Limosilactobacillus reuteri: one gene and its partner. Each later gene encodes a partner of the first gene's protein in a complex. Links are inferred from orthologs where the notes say so. Each region holds a gene or a part of one and is shown in the gene's direction. Other genes may lie near its edges. The genes, in order: rplJ and rplK.

Region 1 (12,756 bases):
GATGCGGGGATTAACCCGAATCAGTGACGTAGAAGACCTAGATGTTGTCCCAACTATTCAAAACGGAAATCGGCTTGCCCATTCAGTTGGTTTGGGTGCAATGGGATTGCATAGCTACCTCGCTAAGCACCATATTCAATACGGAAGCCCGGTTGCGATTGAATTCACAGGTGTTTACTTTATGCTCTTAAATTATTGGTCATTAGTGGCATCAAATGAAATTGCCAAAGAGCGGCAGGAAACTTTCCACGATTTTGAGAACAGTAAATATGCTGATGGTTCCTACTTTAACAAATATGTCACTAAGGATTGGGGACCACAATCAGATGTTGTTAAAGGTCTTTTTGAAGGTATTTTTATCCCTGGAATTGAAGATTGGAAGAAGTTGAAAGAAAATGTAATGCAAGATGGTCTTTACAATCAATACCGTCTTGCTGTAGCGCCAAACGGTTCAACTTCCTACATTAACGATTCGACTGCTAGTCTACATCCAATCATTAATCGTGTTGAAGAGCGTCAAGAAAAGATGATCGGTAAAATTTATTACCCTGCCCCATATCTTTCAAACGACACGATGCCTTACTATCGTTCAGCTTACGATATGGACATGCGAAAGGTTATTGACACTTACGCCGCTGCACAACAGCACATCGATCAGTCTCTTTCAATGACCCTCTTTATGCGGTCAACAATCCCAGCAGGCCTTTACGAATGGAAAAATGGACGAACAGATAAAATGACGACTCGTGATTTAAACATCTTACGGCACTATGCCTATAAACGTGGTATTAAGTCAATTTACTACATTCGAACGTTTACTGACGATAGCGATGAAATTGGTGCAAACCAATGTGAAAGCTGTGTTATCTAAATGAAACTGGAAGAATTTAAACCTGTAAATCAATATAAAGCAATTAATTGGAATGAAGTTTCCGACATGATCGATAAAGCTACATGGGAAAAGCTAACAGAACAGTTCTGGCTTGATACGCGGATCCCAGTTGCCAATGATATGGATGATTGGCGTGAATTAGATGACGATCATCAATGGACTGTCGGACATGTTTTTGGTGGTTTAACCCTTCTTGATACTGTTCAATCAGAAGCAGGATTAACTGCCCTTAAAGAAGATGTTAAAACTCCTCATGAAACAGCAGTTCTTAATAATATCCAATTTATGGAATCAGTTCATGCTAAGAGTTACTCAACTATTTTCTCTACTCTTAATACCCCAGACCAAATCAAAGAAATCTTTGAATGGTCCGATACAGAAGAATATTTGCAAAATAAAGCTGTCAAAATTGCAAATATGTACCTTGATCCAAGTCAAGATCCGCTCAAAAAGAAAGTAGCCAATGTTTTCCTTGAAACTTTCTTATTCTATTCTGGTTTCTACACTCCCCTTTATTACCTTGGCCACAATAAATTAAATAACGTGGCTGAAATTATCAAGCTAATTTTACGGGACGAATCAGTTCACGGGACATATATTGGATACAAGTTCCAAGTCGGCTTACGTGATCGAACAGAAAAGCAACAACAAGATATGAAAGATTGGATGTACAATTTCCTTTATGAACTATACGATAATGAAGAAAAATACACTCATCTTCTTTATGATCAAGTTGGTTGGACAGATGATGTTTTAACCTTCATCCGTTACAACGCTAATAAGGCATTGATGAATCTTGGTCAAGATCCACTATTCCCTGATACCGCTTCTGATGTTAACCCAGTTGTTATGAATGGAATTTCTACTTCAACTTCTAACCATGATTTTTTTAGCCAAGTCGGCAATGGGTATCGCATGGGTGCCGTTGAAGCAATGAATGATAGTGATTATGACGTTAAAGATCCAAACGCGGGAAAAGACATTAATGCCCGCGATTAAATGCCTGCTAACAACAAAAAACAAGTTGAAAAAAACGTATTAACTGAAGAAGAAAAAAAGCAAAATGCGCAAAAATTAGTTAATGACATAATTGCCAAAAGTGAAGCAGCTTTTGAACAATTACGTTACTACTCACAAGAACAAGTTGATAAAATTTGTCAAGCCATGGCCTTAGCTGCTGAAGAACACCACATGGACTTAGCTATTGATGCAGCTGAAGAAACTGGTCGTGGGGTTGCCGAAGATAAGGCTATCAAGAACATCTACGCAAGTGAATACATTTGGAACAACATCCGTCATGATAAGACTGTCGGAATCATCGAAGACAACGATGAAAACCAAACCATCACTATTGCTGATCCGCTTGGTATTATTGCAGGTATCGTTCCAGTTACTAACCCTACTTCAACAACGATCTTCAAATCAATCATTAGTGCTAAGACGCGGAATACAATTATCTTCTCATTCCACCGTCAAGCCATGAAATCTTCCATTAAAACAGCTAAGATTTTACAAGAAGCTGCGGAAAAGGCCGGTGCACCAAAGAACATGATTCAGTGGCTTCCTGAAAGTAGCCGCGAAAATACAAGTGCATTGTTACAACACCCTAAGACTGCTACTATTTTAGCAACTGGTGGTCCTTCATTAGTTAAGGCTGCCTACAGTTCAGGTAACCCTGCTCTTGGTGTTGGTCCTGGTAACGGTCCAGCTTACATTGAAAAGACTGCTAATATTGAACGTTCTGTTTACGATATCGTTCTTTCTAAGACTTTTGATAACGGAATGATCTGTGCTACTGAAAACTCAGTTGTTGTTGATGAAGAAATCTACGACAAGGTAAAAGAAGAATTCCAAAAATGGAACTGTTACTTCTTGAAGCCAAATGAAATTGATAAGTTCACTGAAGGCTTCATTGATCCTAAGCGTCACCAAGTTCGTGGACCAATTGCTGGTCGTTCAGCTAACGCCATCGCTAATATGTGTGGAATTAAAGTTCCTGAAAACACTAAGGTTATCATCGCTGAATATGAAGGGGTTGGTGACAAGTACCCACTTTCAGCTGAAAAGCTTTCACCAGTATTAACAATGTACAAGGCTACTTCACATGAAAATGCCTTTGATATTTGTGCTCAATTATTACACTATGGTGGTGAAGGTCACACTGCTGCTATTCATACCCTTGATGATGATTTAGCAACTAAGTACGGTCTTGAAATGCGTGCTTCACGGATCATTGTTAACTCTCCATCTGGTATCGGTGGTATTGGTAACATTTACAACAACATGACACCATCACTTACTTTAGGTACCGGTTCATACGGTGGTAACTCAATTTCTCACAACGTTACTGATTGGGATCTCTTAAACATCAAAACAATTGCAAAGCGGCGTGAAAACCGTCAATGGGTTAAGATTCCCCCAAAAGTATACTTTCAACGCAACTCACTAAAAGAATTGCAAGATATTCCAAACATTAACCGAGCATTTATCGTTACTGGTCCTGGAATGAGCAAGCGTGGTTACGTTCAACGTGTTATCGATCAATTGCGTCAACGTCAAAACAACACTGCTTTCTTAGTATTTGATGACGTTGAAGAAGATCCATCAACAAACACTGTTGAAAAAGGTGTTGCCATGATGAACGACTTCAAACCTGATACAATTATTGCTCTTGGTGGTGGTTCACCAATGGATGCTGCCAAGGCTATGTGGATGTTCTATGAGCACCCAGAAACTTCATGGTATGGGGTTATGCAAAAGTATCTTGATATTCGGAAGCGTGCTTACCAAATCAAGAAGCCTACTAAGTCTCAACTTATTGGGATTCCTACTACATCAGGTACTGGTTCAGAGGTTACTCCATTTGCGGTTATTACCGATTCAGAAACTCATGTTAAGTACCCACTTGCTGACTACGCCTTAACTCCAAACATTGCGATTGTTGACTCACAATTCGTTGAAACTGTCCCAGCAAAAACTACTGCATGGACTGGACTAGATGTTTTATGTCACGCTACTGAATCATATGTTTCTGTTATGGCAACTGATTACACTCGTGGTTGGTCACTACAAACCATCAAGGGTGTTATGGAAAACCTTCCTAAGTCAGTTCAAGGTGACAAGTTAGCTCGTCGTAAGATGCACGACTTCTCAACAATGGCCGGTATGGCATTTGGTCAAGCCTTCTTAGGAATTAACCACTCTCTTGCCCACAAGATGGGTGGAGCATTCGGTCTTCCTCACGGTTTGCTTATCGCTATTGCAATGCCACAAGTAATTCGCTTTAACGCAAAACGTCCACAAAAGCTTGCTCTCTGGCCTCACTATGAGACTTACCATGCAACTAAGGACTACGCTGACATTGCACGGTTCATTGGTTTGAAAGGCAACACTGATGAAGAATTAGCTGAAGCATATGCTAAGAAAGTTATCGAACTTGCTCACGAATGTGGTGTTAAGCTTAGTCTTAAGGACAATGGCGTTACACGTGAAGAATTTGATAAAGTAGTTGACGATCTTGCTCGCTTAGCTTACGAAGATCAATGTACTACTACTAACCCAGTTGAACCACTTGTTAGCCAACTCAAGGAATTACTTGAACGTTGCTACGATGGTACTGGCGTTGAAGAAAAATAAATGAAAAAAGTATTTAAGGTGGGAGTAATTGTTTTAATCTTAGGAGTAATCCTCCTCGGAATAGGCTTCTTTAATAATGGTAACAAGGCTGTTTATTTTGAGAACAATCGTCCAGCAATTTTTCATTCTCACACTAAAACAATAAGTACTAATAAAGCTTTTGAACGGATTGATATCTCAGCATCGACAGCTAATGTAATAGTTCGTGAAGGCAAAAAATATCAAATTACTTATTCTGGTATAAGCAAGCATTCTCCGGCCGTAACTGTTCATAATAACGTTGCTTCAATTCGCCAAACTGGTGGCTTTCCGCTTGTCTTTAACTTTAATGATTATCAGCCCCACCAAGATTTAATCATTGTGACTATCCCACATGATCAAGCCATAGCTGGTCGTATTCATTTAGAGAGTGGTGATCTAACAGTTTCTCAAGTTAAAATGGACAATATTGATGTTAACAGTGATGCAGGCGAGGTTGAATACCGTCAAGTTACATTACGTGGAGGAAGTACAAAACTCTCGTCAGGTAACTTCACAGGACATGATTTAACAGTTCAAGGACAATATACTGTTAATAATCAATCTGGTGATAATACGGTCACAAACACAACTGTTGATGGCTACTTCCTAAAGACTGATGCAGGTGATAATGAACTTAATGGTGAAGATAAGGGTGAAGAACCCTTACATCAGAATGATGATGCAGAAAATGTGCTCCGCTTGATAACGCAATCTGGTGATAATGAAGTGAATTAAATGAATGAACGTCAAAAATACATTAATGATTTATCAATATATTTAAGACAATTAACTGATGAGGAACGAAATGATGCCTTAGAATTTTATGATGAATATATTGCCGATGCTGGGCTGGAGACCCGAACAGCGATTGAAGAAAGGTTAGGAACGCCACGACAGTTAAGTCATAAGATATTAGCCGATTATTCCATTAAAGCTAATAATGAGTCGATCAAAGAAGGACACCCTGCTTCGCCTCATTCTAGTTGGCGTGTCTTTTGGTGGGTGCTAGTAGCAATTATTACTTCCCCAATAACGTTTGGGCTAGGAATTGCCGTATTGGCACTATTGTTGGCAGCAGGGGGAGTCGCCTTAAGTTTGATTGTTGGAATAGTTGCTTTAATTTTTGGGGTTGCTGCCATAGCGATCGTATCTATTTATATTGGAATTGGTTTAATTGCAACAAACCTGTTTAGCGGACTATTTTATTTTGGCTTAGGATTGACACTGATCGGCTTATTCCTTGTTTGTTTACCTTTAATTTACTGGTTAATCAGAGTTATTGTTCAAGGGATTGCGAACTTTGCTAAGTTCATTTATGCAAAAGTGCAGGCAAGGAGGAAAAAGTAAATGAAGATTCAAATTACAGCTGACTTACTCGATGGGATGGTCTTAGCAATTCTTGAACACAAAGATTACTATGGGTATGCCTTAACTCAGCGAATGCAATCAGCTATTACCATTTCCGAATCAACAATGTATCCCGTTTTACGCCGGTTAAAAAAAGACGGTTATTTAATAACTTATGATCAGCCTTACCAGGGGCGAAATCGCCGTTATTATCAAATTACGGAAGCCGGCAAGGAGCATTTACAACGTATTCGTAAGTTATGGACTGATTATAAAAATAGTTTAGATGGTATTTTTTATGGGTTAGGTGAGGGAGAAGATAAAGATGAATGAATGTTAAAAGAATTCAAAACATTCATTGCTCGTGGTAACGTTATTGACATGGCAGTTGGGATAATTGTTGGTGCAGCTTTTACCTCAATCGTAAAATCATTAGTTAATAACCTTATTAACCCCCTTATTGGTTTATTCATTGGTCGAATTGACCTATCTAATCTTGTTTTGACGGTCGGCGATGCTCAGTTTAAATACGGAAGTTTCCTAAATGCAGTCATTAACTTCCTGATTATCTCCTTTGTTGTTTTCTTAATGGTAAAAGCAATCAATACATTCCGCAAAAAAGAAGATAACAAAAAAGATACTCCTAGCGAAGAAGTTATGTACCTCAAAGAAATTACTGAACTTCTGAAAAAGAATAAAGATTAAATGTTATTTAATGTTATTTTTTGGATCTTGGCAATTTGTTTTGTCATTAATGTCATTTGGATGTGGTTCCAACTTAATAATCAAATTCTACAAAAGACTTTCGCTTGGATCAATATTTGTGCAATTGTTATCGGTTTTTGGGTTTATTATGGTGTATCTCATGATGCAAGCGCAATTAACGGTTGGTTTATTGCTATGAACTGGGTTAACATCGCTATTGCTGCTATTCAATTCTACTTTGGTTACCGCACAAGCAATGATAGTACTACTCATCCTGCAAAGTAGATGGCTTTTGATAAGGATGCTATCATTGCTTCATTAAAGGAAGCATCAATCTCTGACCTTAACGACTTAGTTAAGGCTATCGAAGAAGAATTCGACGTTTCTGCTGCTGCTCCAGTTGCAGTTGCAGGTGCTGCTGGTGGCGACGCTGCTGCTAAGGACAGCTTCACTGTAGAATTAACTGAACCAGGTTCAGCTAAGGTTAAGGTTATTAAGGCTGTTAAGGACATTACTGGTCTTGGTCTTAAGGACGCTAAGGACCTTGTTGATGGTGCTCCATCAGCTATCAAGGAAGACGTTAAGGAAGACGAAGCTAACGACATCAAGGAAAAGCTTGAAGCCGCCGGTGCTACTGTTACCCTTAAGTAGATGAGTGAAGCAGCTATTGCTAAGAAAGCTGAAATCGTTAAGCAAACTACTGATATGCTTAACGCAGCTCAAAGTGCTATCGTTGTAGATTACCGTGGTTTAACTGTTGCGGAAGTTACTGACTTACGTAAGCAACTTCGTGATGCTGGTATCCAAATGTCAGTTATCAAGAACAAGATTCTTGATCGTGCTGTTGAAGGTACTGACTACGAAGATCTTCGTTCTACTTTTGTTGGACCAACTGCTGTTGCCTTCTCTGACGAAGACCCAATTGCTCCAGCTAAGATCTTGAAGAAGTTCGCTGATGACCACGACGCTCTTGAAATCAAGGGTGGTTTCATCGAAAAGAGTGTTAAGACTCTTGACGAAATCAACGAATACGCAAATATGCCAGGTCGCGAAGAACTGTTGTCAATGCTTGCATCTGCATTGCAAGATCCAATGCGGAAGATTGCTCGCGCAGTCAAGGCTATTGCCGACAAGGAAGACAAAGCCGCATAAATGAGAAAGATTAAAGTAATGACGGTATTTGGAACTCGTCCAGAGGGAATCAAAATGGGGCCAGTAGTCAAGGCCTTGGAGCAGGATGATCGCTTTTCATCAGTAGTGGTTTCGACAGGTCAGCATGCTGAGATGCTTCAACAGGTTTTAGCTGTTTTTCAAATAACCCCTGATTATGATTTGAAAATAATGCGTCCTGGACAAACATTAACGGAAATTACAATTGAAACGATGACGAAGCTTGAACCGATTATTCAAAAAGAGCAACCAGATATTGTGCTAGTTCATGGCGATACTAGTTCAGCCTACGCATCAGCTTTGGTTGCCTTTTATAATCGGGTTGCTATTGGTCATGTCGAAGCTGGTTTGCGAACCTGGGATAAATATTCGCCTTATCCAGAAGAGATGAACCGGCAAATGATTGATGATCTTGCTGATTTATATTTTGCTCCCACCCAAACAAGTGCTAACAATCTCAAAATGGGAAATCATCAGCATGGGATTATAGTGACGGGAAATACTGCCATCGATGCTTTGCGGTATACAATTGACCATTCGTATCATCACCAAGTATTAGACGAAATTGATCCCGACAAGAAGGTTATTTTACTTACCATGCATCGGCGAGAAAATTGGGGTAAACCGATGGAAGAAACTTTTAAGGCGATTCAAGAGATTGTGGATCAACGGGATGATATTGACGTTATTTACCCGGTTCATCTGAATCCTAAAGTTCAAGCGGTTGCTAATAAAATTTTTGGAAACGATAATCATTTTCATTTGATTTCCCCATTAGATGTTGTTGATTTTCATAATATTATGAGTAAGTCTTTACTTGTGATGAGTGATTCGGGTGGGGTTCAAGAGGAAGCACCAGCACTTCATAAACCAGTTCTAGTTTTGCGTGATACTACAGAGCGGCCGGAAGGAGTAACTGCTGGAACTCTTAAGTTAATCGGTACGCAACTTAATAATGTAATGAAAGAGTTATCGTCCCTATTAAATAGTCCTGAAGAATATAATAAGATGAGTGAGGCACAGAATCCTTATGGGGATGGGCATGCAAGCGAACGAATTATAGATGCTATTGCTAAATGGGCAGCAACTCAAAAAGAATTATAATTGAATTTTGCCCTAGATTATATTTGTCAGATCACTATCCGACAGCGGGTTCCTTTTGAAAAGGTTATTATTGGCGTAGTGGATGCGGATGCTCAATTAGCTGACAATGCTCTGCAGCGATTAAATGCCTATTTTTCTTCGCCAAGAACGAATATTACTCAGATGCGAGTTAAAATGTATCCACACTTTAAAAATTGGCTGCAGATTTTACAAGATATTGAGTTTTTTAGTATTAACCATATGACCCAAATTATGCGAATGTATACTAAAACAGTTGGTTTAAGTGGGAATAGCCAGTTCTTTCGATTCAAACCAATTATTGATAAAATCGGTGCGCATCCATGGGGCGATGCACTATTAGATGACTACGAATTAACGATAAAAATGATGCTGAAAAAATTGTATATTGATTATATGACAGATACATACGTTTACCAGGAAGCGTTAACGTCTCCTAAAGGGTTTATTCGTCAACGAAGCCGGTGGGTACAAGGCGATTTAAATTGTCTTAAGTATCTTCCCGAGATTATTAAAAGCTGCATTTTAAGCAGGACACAGAAACTTGGTATATATTATTTCCTGCTTCAACCATGGCTCAATTTTCTGGCGGATGTTGCGATTATTATTTTAACGACGATTGCCTTTACTCATTGGCACAATCTTTATGGCCACTTGACTCTTATGACTGTGATGGCCGGCTTGGTAGTCTTTTCGTTATTTTGGAGAATAATATTTGGGATATTTTACTACCATGATTTAGCCGCCTATCATGAACCTCCTTTAAAAAAGCACCAATTGGCCTTATTACCGCTTGGAATTTCCTATATGTATGTTATCTTATTTTTAGTATTATAAATGATAATTATAATTTTTACGCTTATTTGGGGGATCGCGCTGTTTATATTTTTAGTTTATTCATTGATTAGTCTGCTATTTCGGATGATTTCGGATCCTCGGGACTTTCATCACTTCGCGGGAAACCAACAACCAGCTAAAATTGACTACAATTTACAATATTGTGTTATTGTTCCATGTTTTAATGAGGCAGCAGTTATTCAACGAACAATCAAATGTTTGTTGCGATTTAAGCAATTTGAAAGATGCTAGTATTTCCTAAATTTCAAGAATAAGTTAGCCACTGGACTCAAATAAATAATACTGACCAATTGATTATTGGTTGATGGAGCTGTGATATCTCTTGGTAGAAGGCCTTACGATAGATATCCATTGACGAATGTGCGGTACGTGAGTGGGATTGTCCAAACTGTGGTAAACATTTAGATCGTGATATTAACGCTGCACAAGTCATCTTGCAAAAAGGATTAGCTATCCGATAGATAAAGTTAGGCTCGGGACGAGCCTTGGCTAATAGTCGTAACCTCTGCTTGAAGGTTCGTTCAGAATCGGTAGGGTAAGTATGCGATGTTTCCAGAATCTCCCACTTCAAGCATTAAACCGTAGGTTTAGCTAAGTGGGAGTAGTTCAAGCGGTACGTGAGTGGGATTGTCCAAACTGTGGTAAACATTTAGATCGTGATATTAACGCTGCACAAGTCATCTTGCAAAAAGGATTAGCTATCCGATAGATGGATAATTTTTCACCTAATCGTCGAAACGTTGTTGATATTACCGACTTAAATAAGTTTTTAACAAAAATGTATGGTTTAATGACCCTGGCAGTATTGCTTTCTGCCTTAACCGCTTGGCTCGTAATGACTGTTTTCGCTCAGCAATTTACTGCTTTTATGGTCAATAACCGCTGGGGAATGTGGTTAATTATCCTCTTGCCAATTATCCTAACGTTTGGGATTAATTTTAATGCTACTCGTAGTCCTGGTCTTTGTCTGTTCCTATTAATTTTAACAGCGATAGTCTACGGAATTACCTTTGCTTTTATCGCAGGCGCTTATGCTGGTACTTATATTGCAACAGCCTTCGTTTCCTCAGCGGGTGTATTCTTAACAATGGCGATTATTGGTACTTTTTCTCACCGTGATTTTACGCGACTTGGTTCTTATGCCAGTGCGGCCTTAATCGGCTTGATTATCGCCATGCTGGTTAACTTTTTTGTGCAAAGTCCAATAATTAATTATCTGCTTTCAATCGTTGCGGTAATCATTTTTACGGCATTAACAGCTTGGGATGCACAACGAATGAAAAATATCTATACCGAGTGTAATGGTCAAGTATCATCCAATGGGCTAGCTGTCCTTGGTGCATTACAGCTTTACCTTGATTTTATTAATCTCTTTATTAGTTTCTTAGACATTTTTGGATCAAGTAATGAAAGTTGAATGCAATGGTTTGATAAACAATTTACTGAACTAACAGTTAATGAACTTTTTGCCATTCTTAAGTTACGAGTACAAGTTTTTAATGGAGAACAACAGAGTTCCTATCCTGATCCGGATGATAGTGACCCACTTGCGCACCATGTTTTTGCAACTACTAATGGTGAAGTAGTTGCCTATGCACGTTATTTTATTCAGAATGATGTTGTAACTTTTGGTCGCGTAGTTGTGGCTCCACAAGCACGCGGGATTGGTTTAGGTGGAAAGATTATTGAACATTTATTAAGTGGAATCAAAGTGAATTTCCCCAACTTTAAGATAACTATTCATGCCCAAGCCTATGTTGAGGACTTTTACAAAAAATATGGTTTTGAATCTGTGGGTGACCATTTTATGGAGGCCGAGCGCGAGCATATTACGATGGTTCATGAACCGTTAAATGATATTTATGACAAATAAATGATAAAAGCAAATCAAATTGGTTCCGTTAATTATATAAGAACCTTGAAACAAAGCGGTCTTAACGCTCATGAACAGCTTGATTTAATTATTAATCACCATTTACAAGCTTATATTGATAACTATGGATTTCTTCAATTTTCACCAACTGTATATCAATTTTCACCTCAGTTAGCCCCTACCAGTTTTTTCTATCCTTATTTTCGTGATCTAGTTGTGACGGCTTATTCAGGGAAGAAAGGGCTAAAAGCAGATTTGTTAGGACGCAAAATTCATTTATTTCGCAGTTATCTTGATCGGCAAAACATCACTTTTATTCGCCAATATCAGCGTCCCTCTCTTTCACCAGAAGCGACAGATTTTCAACGATTGCTTTCCTATGCCCACGATAATCACTTTAAATTAGACTTTAAAACTGGTGCTAATTACCATAATCGTTATCATCATAAATTTGCTTACCCCTCTAATATGAAGGTTCAATTAGTTCGTAATTCGTATCGTCGGTATGCTAATCCAGCCCGAATGATTGAATTTATTGTTGATATCGAAACAGGAAAGTTTGTTAGTCAATGGAATATTTATCGCTTTGATAACCAAGGAAGAGTTGATTCAGACCCCACGCATTATTCGACCAATCAATTACGGCAAATCGCTGATACAGAATCTTTTAACTATGGAATTCCCTATGGGGAGTATTATGTAACTGGTAAATATCGTCACACTCATCAACGTCTTGATATTACTCAACCGACCGATAGTCAGCTTCGAAGGGTTGCTAAAAAATATTGGCAGGCACCTATTGATTATGATGATGGCGGTAATTATGCTGACTTAGTAAAAAATATGCAGGATGTTATCGCATGGCGGGGCGTTCCAGATTCGCAGCGAATAGAAGTTTATGCTGATTATGTCAATTCATTAAAAGAACATCAGTGTAAAAATAGCGGAATTAATCATTTCTTTGCTAAGAATAAAGCATTTCAGCACTTTTATGTTCCTTGGTGGCGGAGATTGGTATAAATGGGAACCGATTATGATCAACTTAAAGTAGCTTTAAAAGAACCGTCATTAAATGCCAAACTTTTTTCTTCACAGTTTGGTTTAGAGGCAAAGAAGCACCGAATTTTGACCA
Region 2 (3,000 bases), 160 kb from region 1 along the record:
TATGTACTAGAAGATAATCCATATGGTGAAATTCGTTTTGCTGGCCAACATGTACCAGCAGTTAAGTCATTTGATAAATCGGGTCATGTCCTTTACATGAGTACATTTTCAAAGACATTAGCACCAGGATTTCGTTTAGGATGGTTGGTTGCTGATGAAGATGTGGTTAATAAATTAACGGTCCTTAAGCAATCAGCTGACCTCCATACAGATAATTTAGCTCAATTCGCGGTTGCCCAATTCTTTGCTGACAACGATGTGGATGCCCACGTTAAAGAAATTAGTGATTTATATGGCAAACGTAAAGATTTAATGCTTGAGGGAATTAAAAAGTACTTCCCAGAAGGAGTTAAATATACGAATCCTGAAGGCGGTATGTTCTTATGGGTAGAAGTTCCTGGCGTTGACGATACAGTAGAGTTATTTAAGGAATGCCTTGAACATGATGTAGCCTTTGTTCCAGGCGATCCGTTCTTTGCTGGTGAAGCTCAACCTGGTGCTTTCCGCTTGAACTATTCAAATATGAAAGAAGACCAGATTGAAGTTGGTTTAAAACGTTTAGGAGCGGCCTTAACAGCTGCAGTTAATAAGTAAATGGCTAAAAAACGTGGTAAGAAGTACCAAGACGCGCTCAAGAAAGTTGACAGCAAGAAAGAATACGCTGTTAAAGACGCTGTCCAATTAGTAAAAGATATTGCCTACGCTAACTTCGACTCTACTATCGAAGTAGCATTTAACTTAAACGTTGACACAAAGCAAGCTGACCAACAATTACGTGGTGCCGTTGTTTTACCAAATGGTACTGGTAAGGATCAAACAGTTATTGTTTTCGCTAATGGTGAAAATGCTAAGGCTGCTCAAGAAGCTGGTGCTGACTTTGTTGGCGACGATGATTTAGTAGAAAAGATTCAAGACGGTTGGCTTGACTTTGATGTTGCAATTGCAACACCAGACATGATGCCTAAAGTAGGTCGTTTAGGACGTGTCCTCGGACCTAAGGGCTTAATGCCAAACCCTAAGACTGGTACTGTTACGATGGACGTAGCCAAGGCTGTTTCTGATGCCAAGGCTGGTCAAGTAACTTACCGGACTGACCGTGATGGTAACGTTGCTGTACCATTCGGTAAGGTTTCATTTGATACTGACAAGTTAGTTGAAAACTTGGCTACTTTAGAAGATATTGTGGCTAAGGCTCGTCCAGCTTCAGTACGTGGAACATACATCAAGCACGCTTCCATTTCTTCAACATTTGGACCAAGTGTTACGCTTGATTTAACCACATTTTAAGTGGCAAAGAAAGTAGCTAACATTGTCAAGTTGCAAATTCCTGCCGGTGCCGCTACACCAGCTCCACCAGTAGGTCCTGCACTTGGACAAGCAGGTATTAACATTATGGGCTTCACTAAGGAATTCAACGCACGGACTGCAGACCAAAAGGGTATGTTGATCCCAGTTGTAATTACTGTATATGAGGACCGTTCATTCGACTTCATTACTAAGACGCCACCTGCTGCTGTCTTACTAAAGAAGGCCGCTGGTGTTGAACATGGTTCCGGTGAACCTAACACAAACAAGGTTGCTTCAGTAACGAAGGACCAAGTTAAGGAAATCGCTGAAACTAAGATGCAAGATCTAAACGCAGCTGACGTAGAAGCAGCTATGCGCATGATTGAAGGTACTGCTCGTAGCATGGGCTTCACTGTTGAAGACTAAGTGGAATCACATGAAAAACGTTGGTATGTGCTCCATACCTACTCTGGTTATGAAAACCGGGTTAAAAGTAACTTGGAATCACGGGCTCAATCAATGGGAATGGAAGACTACATTTTTCGCGTAGTTGTTCCTGAAGAAGAAGTTCGCCAGGTTAAGGACGGTCAAGCAAAAGAAACAATTGAAAAGACATTCCCAGGCTATGTTTTGGTTGAAATGGTAATGACTGACCAAGCTTGGTACATTGCTCGTAATACTCCCGGCGTAACTGGTTTCTTAGGATCTCACGGTGGTGGTTCCAAACCAACCCCATTGCTTCCTGAAGAAGTTGATCGGATTATGAAACGGATGGGAACCGAAACAACTGTTAGTGACATTGATGTTAAGGAAGGCGATACTGTAAAAGTTATTGCGGGATCCTTTGCAAATATGACTGCCAAGGTTGTAGAAGTTGATCACGAAAAGCAAAAGATTAAGGCGACTGTTGAAATGTTCGGTCGTGAAACGGCTGCTGAATTAGGCTTTGATCAGATTGATACATTTTAGATGCACTTAATTCGATTTATTAAGAGTGTTAACCACGAAATGAAGCTAGTTGTATGGCCAACAGCTAAAGAGAATCGTCGTGATACGACTATTGTTGTTTCATTGACTCTGTTCTTCGTACTATTCTTTGCTCTGTTTGATTGGTTAATTCAATTAATGATGAAACTCTTTGTTTAAATGTCCCAGAAAAAAGTAGCATTGGAATGTACAAAGTGCGGTGCGCGTAATTATACGATTACCGCTAACCCTCAACGACAAGAACGATTAGAATTACGTAAGTTCTGTAAACATTGCGGTGAGTATACTATTCATCGTGAAAGCAGATAGATGAAAAATGAGAATACGGATTTTATTATTGGCCGACATCCAGCTGTGATGGCACTAAAATCTGACCAAGAGATCAATAAAGTTTTTATTCAGTCGGGGTTAAAGGCCGATGCTATTTCCCAGATTGTTAAATTAGCGAAGGAACGCCACTTAGTAGTATCGAATGTTCCTAAGAATAAATTGGACTTGATGACTGACCGACAAAATCACCAGGGGGTTGTGTTAGCTGTAGCAGCATACCAATATGCAACTATTGATGACCTCTTTGATAACGCGGCTAAGCATGACGAAGATCCATTTTTCCTTATTCTTGATGAACTAGAGGATCCGCATAATTTAGGTTCAATCATGCGAACTGCTGATGCCGCTGGTGTTCATGGTATTATTATTCCACGCCGGCGAGCAGTAGGATTAACT

Evidence for each region.
Region 2: rplJ (region 1) and rplK share a complex: the UniProt entries of both Escherichia coli proteins name them as parts of the ribosomal stalk of the 50S ribosomal subunit. The link is inferred for Limosilactobacillus reuteri from one-to-one orthologs.

What each region holds. Positions count from the first base shown.
Region 1 is NZ_CP059275.1:1,073,872-1,086,627, forward strand. What follows is about bases 6,004-9,002. They hold rplJ (50S ribosomal protein L10), read left to right. Parts: upstream 6,004-7,252; coding sequence 7,253-7,753; downstream 7,754-9,002. Other genes in these bases: HHK02_RS06305 (PadR family transcriptional regulator), read left to right, coding at 6,004-6,229; mscL (large-conductance mechanosensitive channel protein MscL), read left to right, coding at 6,230-6,601; HHK02_RS06315 (hypothetical protein), read left to right, coding at 6,602-6,886; rplL (50S ribosomal protein L7/L12), read left to right, coding at 6,887-7,252; wecB (non-hydrolyzing UDP-N-acetylglucosamine 2-epimerase), read left to right, coding at 7,754-8,875. Also shown: nrdE (class 1b ribonucleoside-diphosphate reductase subunit alpha), read left to right, coding at 1-871; nrdF (class 1b ribonucleoside-diphosphate reductase subunit beta), read left to right, coding at 872-1,891; adhE (bifunctional acetaldehyde-CoA/alcohol dehydrogenase), read left to right, coding at 1,892-4,528; HHK02_RS06295 (DUF4097 family beta strand repeat-containing protein), read left to right, coding at 4,529-5,284; HHK02_RS06300 (DUF1700 domain-containing protein), read left to right, coding at 5,285-5,896; more of HHK02_RS06305, read left to right, coding at 5,897-6,003; more of HHK02_RS06335, read left to right, coding at 9,003-9,730; HHK02_RS06340 (hypothetical protein), read left to right, coding at 9,731-9,982; HHK02_RS06355 (Bax inhibitor-1/YccA family protein), read left to right, coding at 10,461-11,168; HHK02_RS06360 (GNAT family N-acetyltransferase), read left to right, coding at 11,169-11,624; HHK02_RS06365 (DUF3114 domain-containing protein), read left to right, coding at 11,625-12,644; HHK02_RS06370 (glutamate--cysteine ligase), read left to right, coding at 12,645-12,756. UniProt on the Escherichia coli protein: Forms part of the ribosomal stalk, playing a central role in the interaction of the ribosome with GTP-bound translation factors. Protein L10 is also a translational repressor protein.
Region 2 is NZ_CP059275.1:1,235,609-1,238,608, forward strand. It holds rplK (50S ribosomal protein L11), read left to right. Parts: upstream 1-1,287; coding sequence 1,288-1,713; downstream 1,714-3,000. Other genes in the region: HHK02_RS07365 (aminotransferase-like domain-containing protein), read left to right, coding at 1-594; rplA (50S ribosomal protein L1), read left to right, coding at 595-1,287; nusG (transcription termination/antitermination protein NusG), read left to right, coding at 1,714-2,256; secE (preprotein translocase subunit SecE), read left to right, coding at 2,257-2,433; rpmG (50S ribosomal protein L33), read left to right, coding at 2,434-2,583. UniProt on the Escherichia coli protein: Forms part of the ribosomal stalk which helps the ribosome interact with GTP-bound translation factors.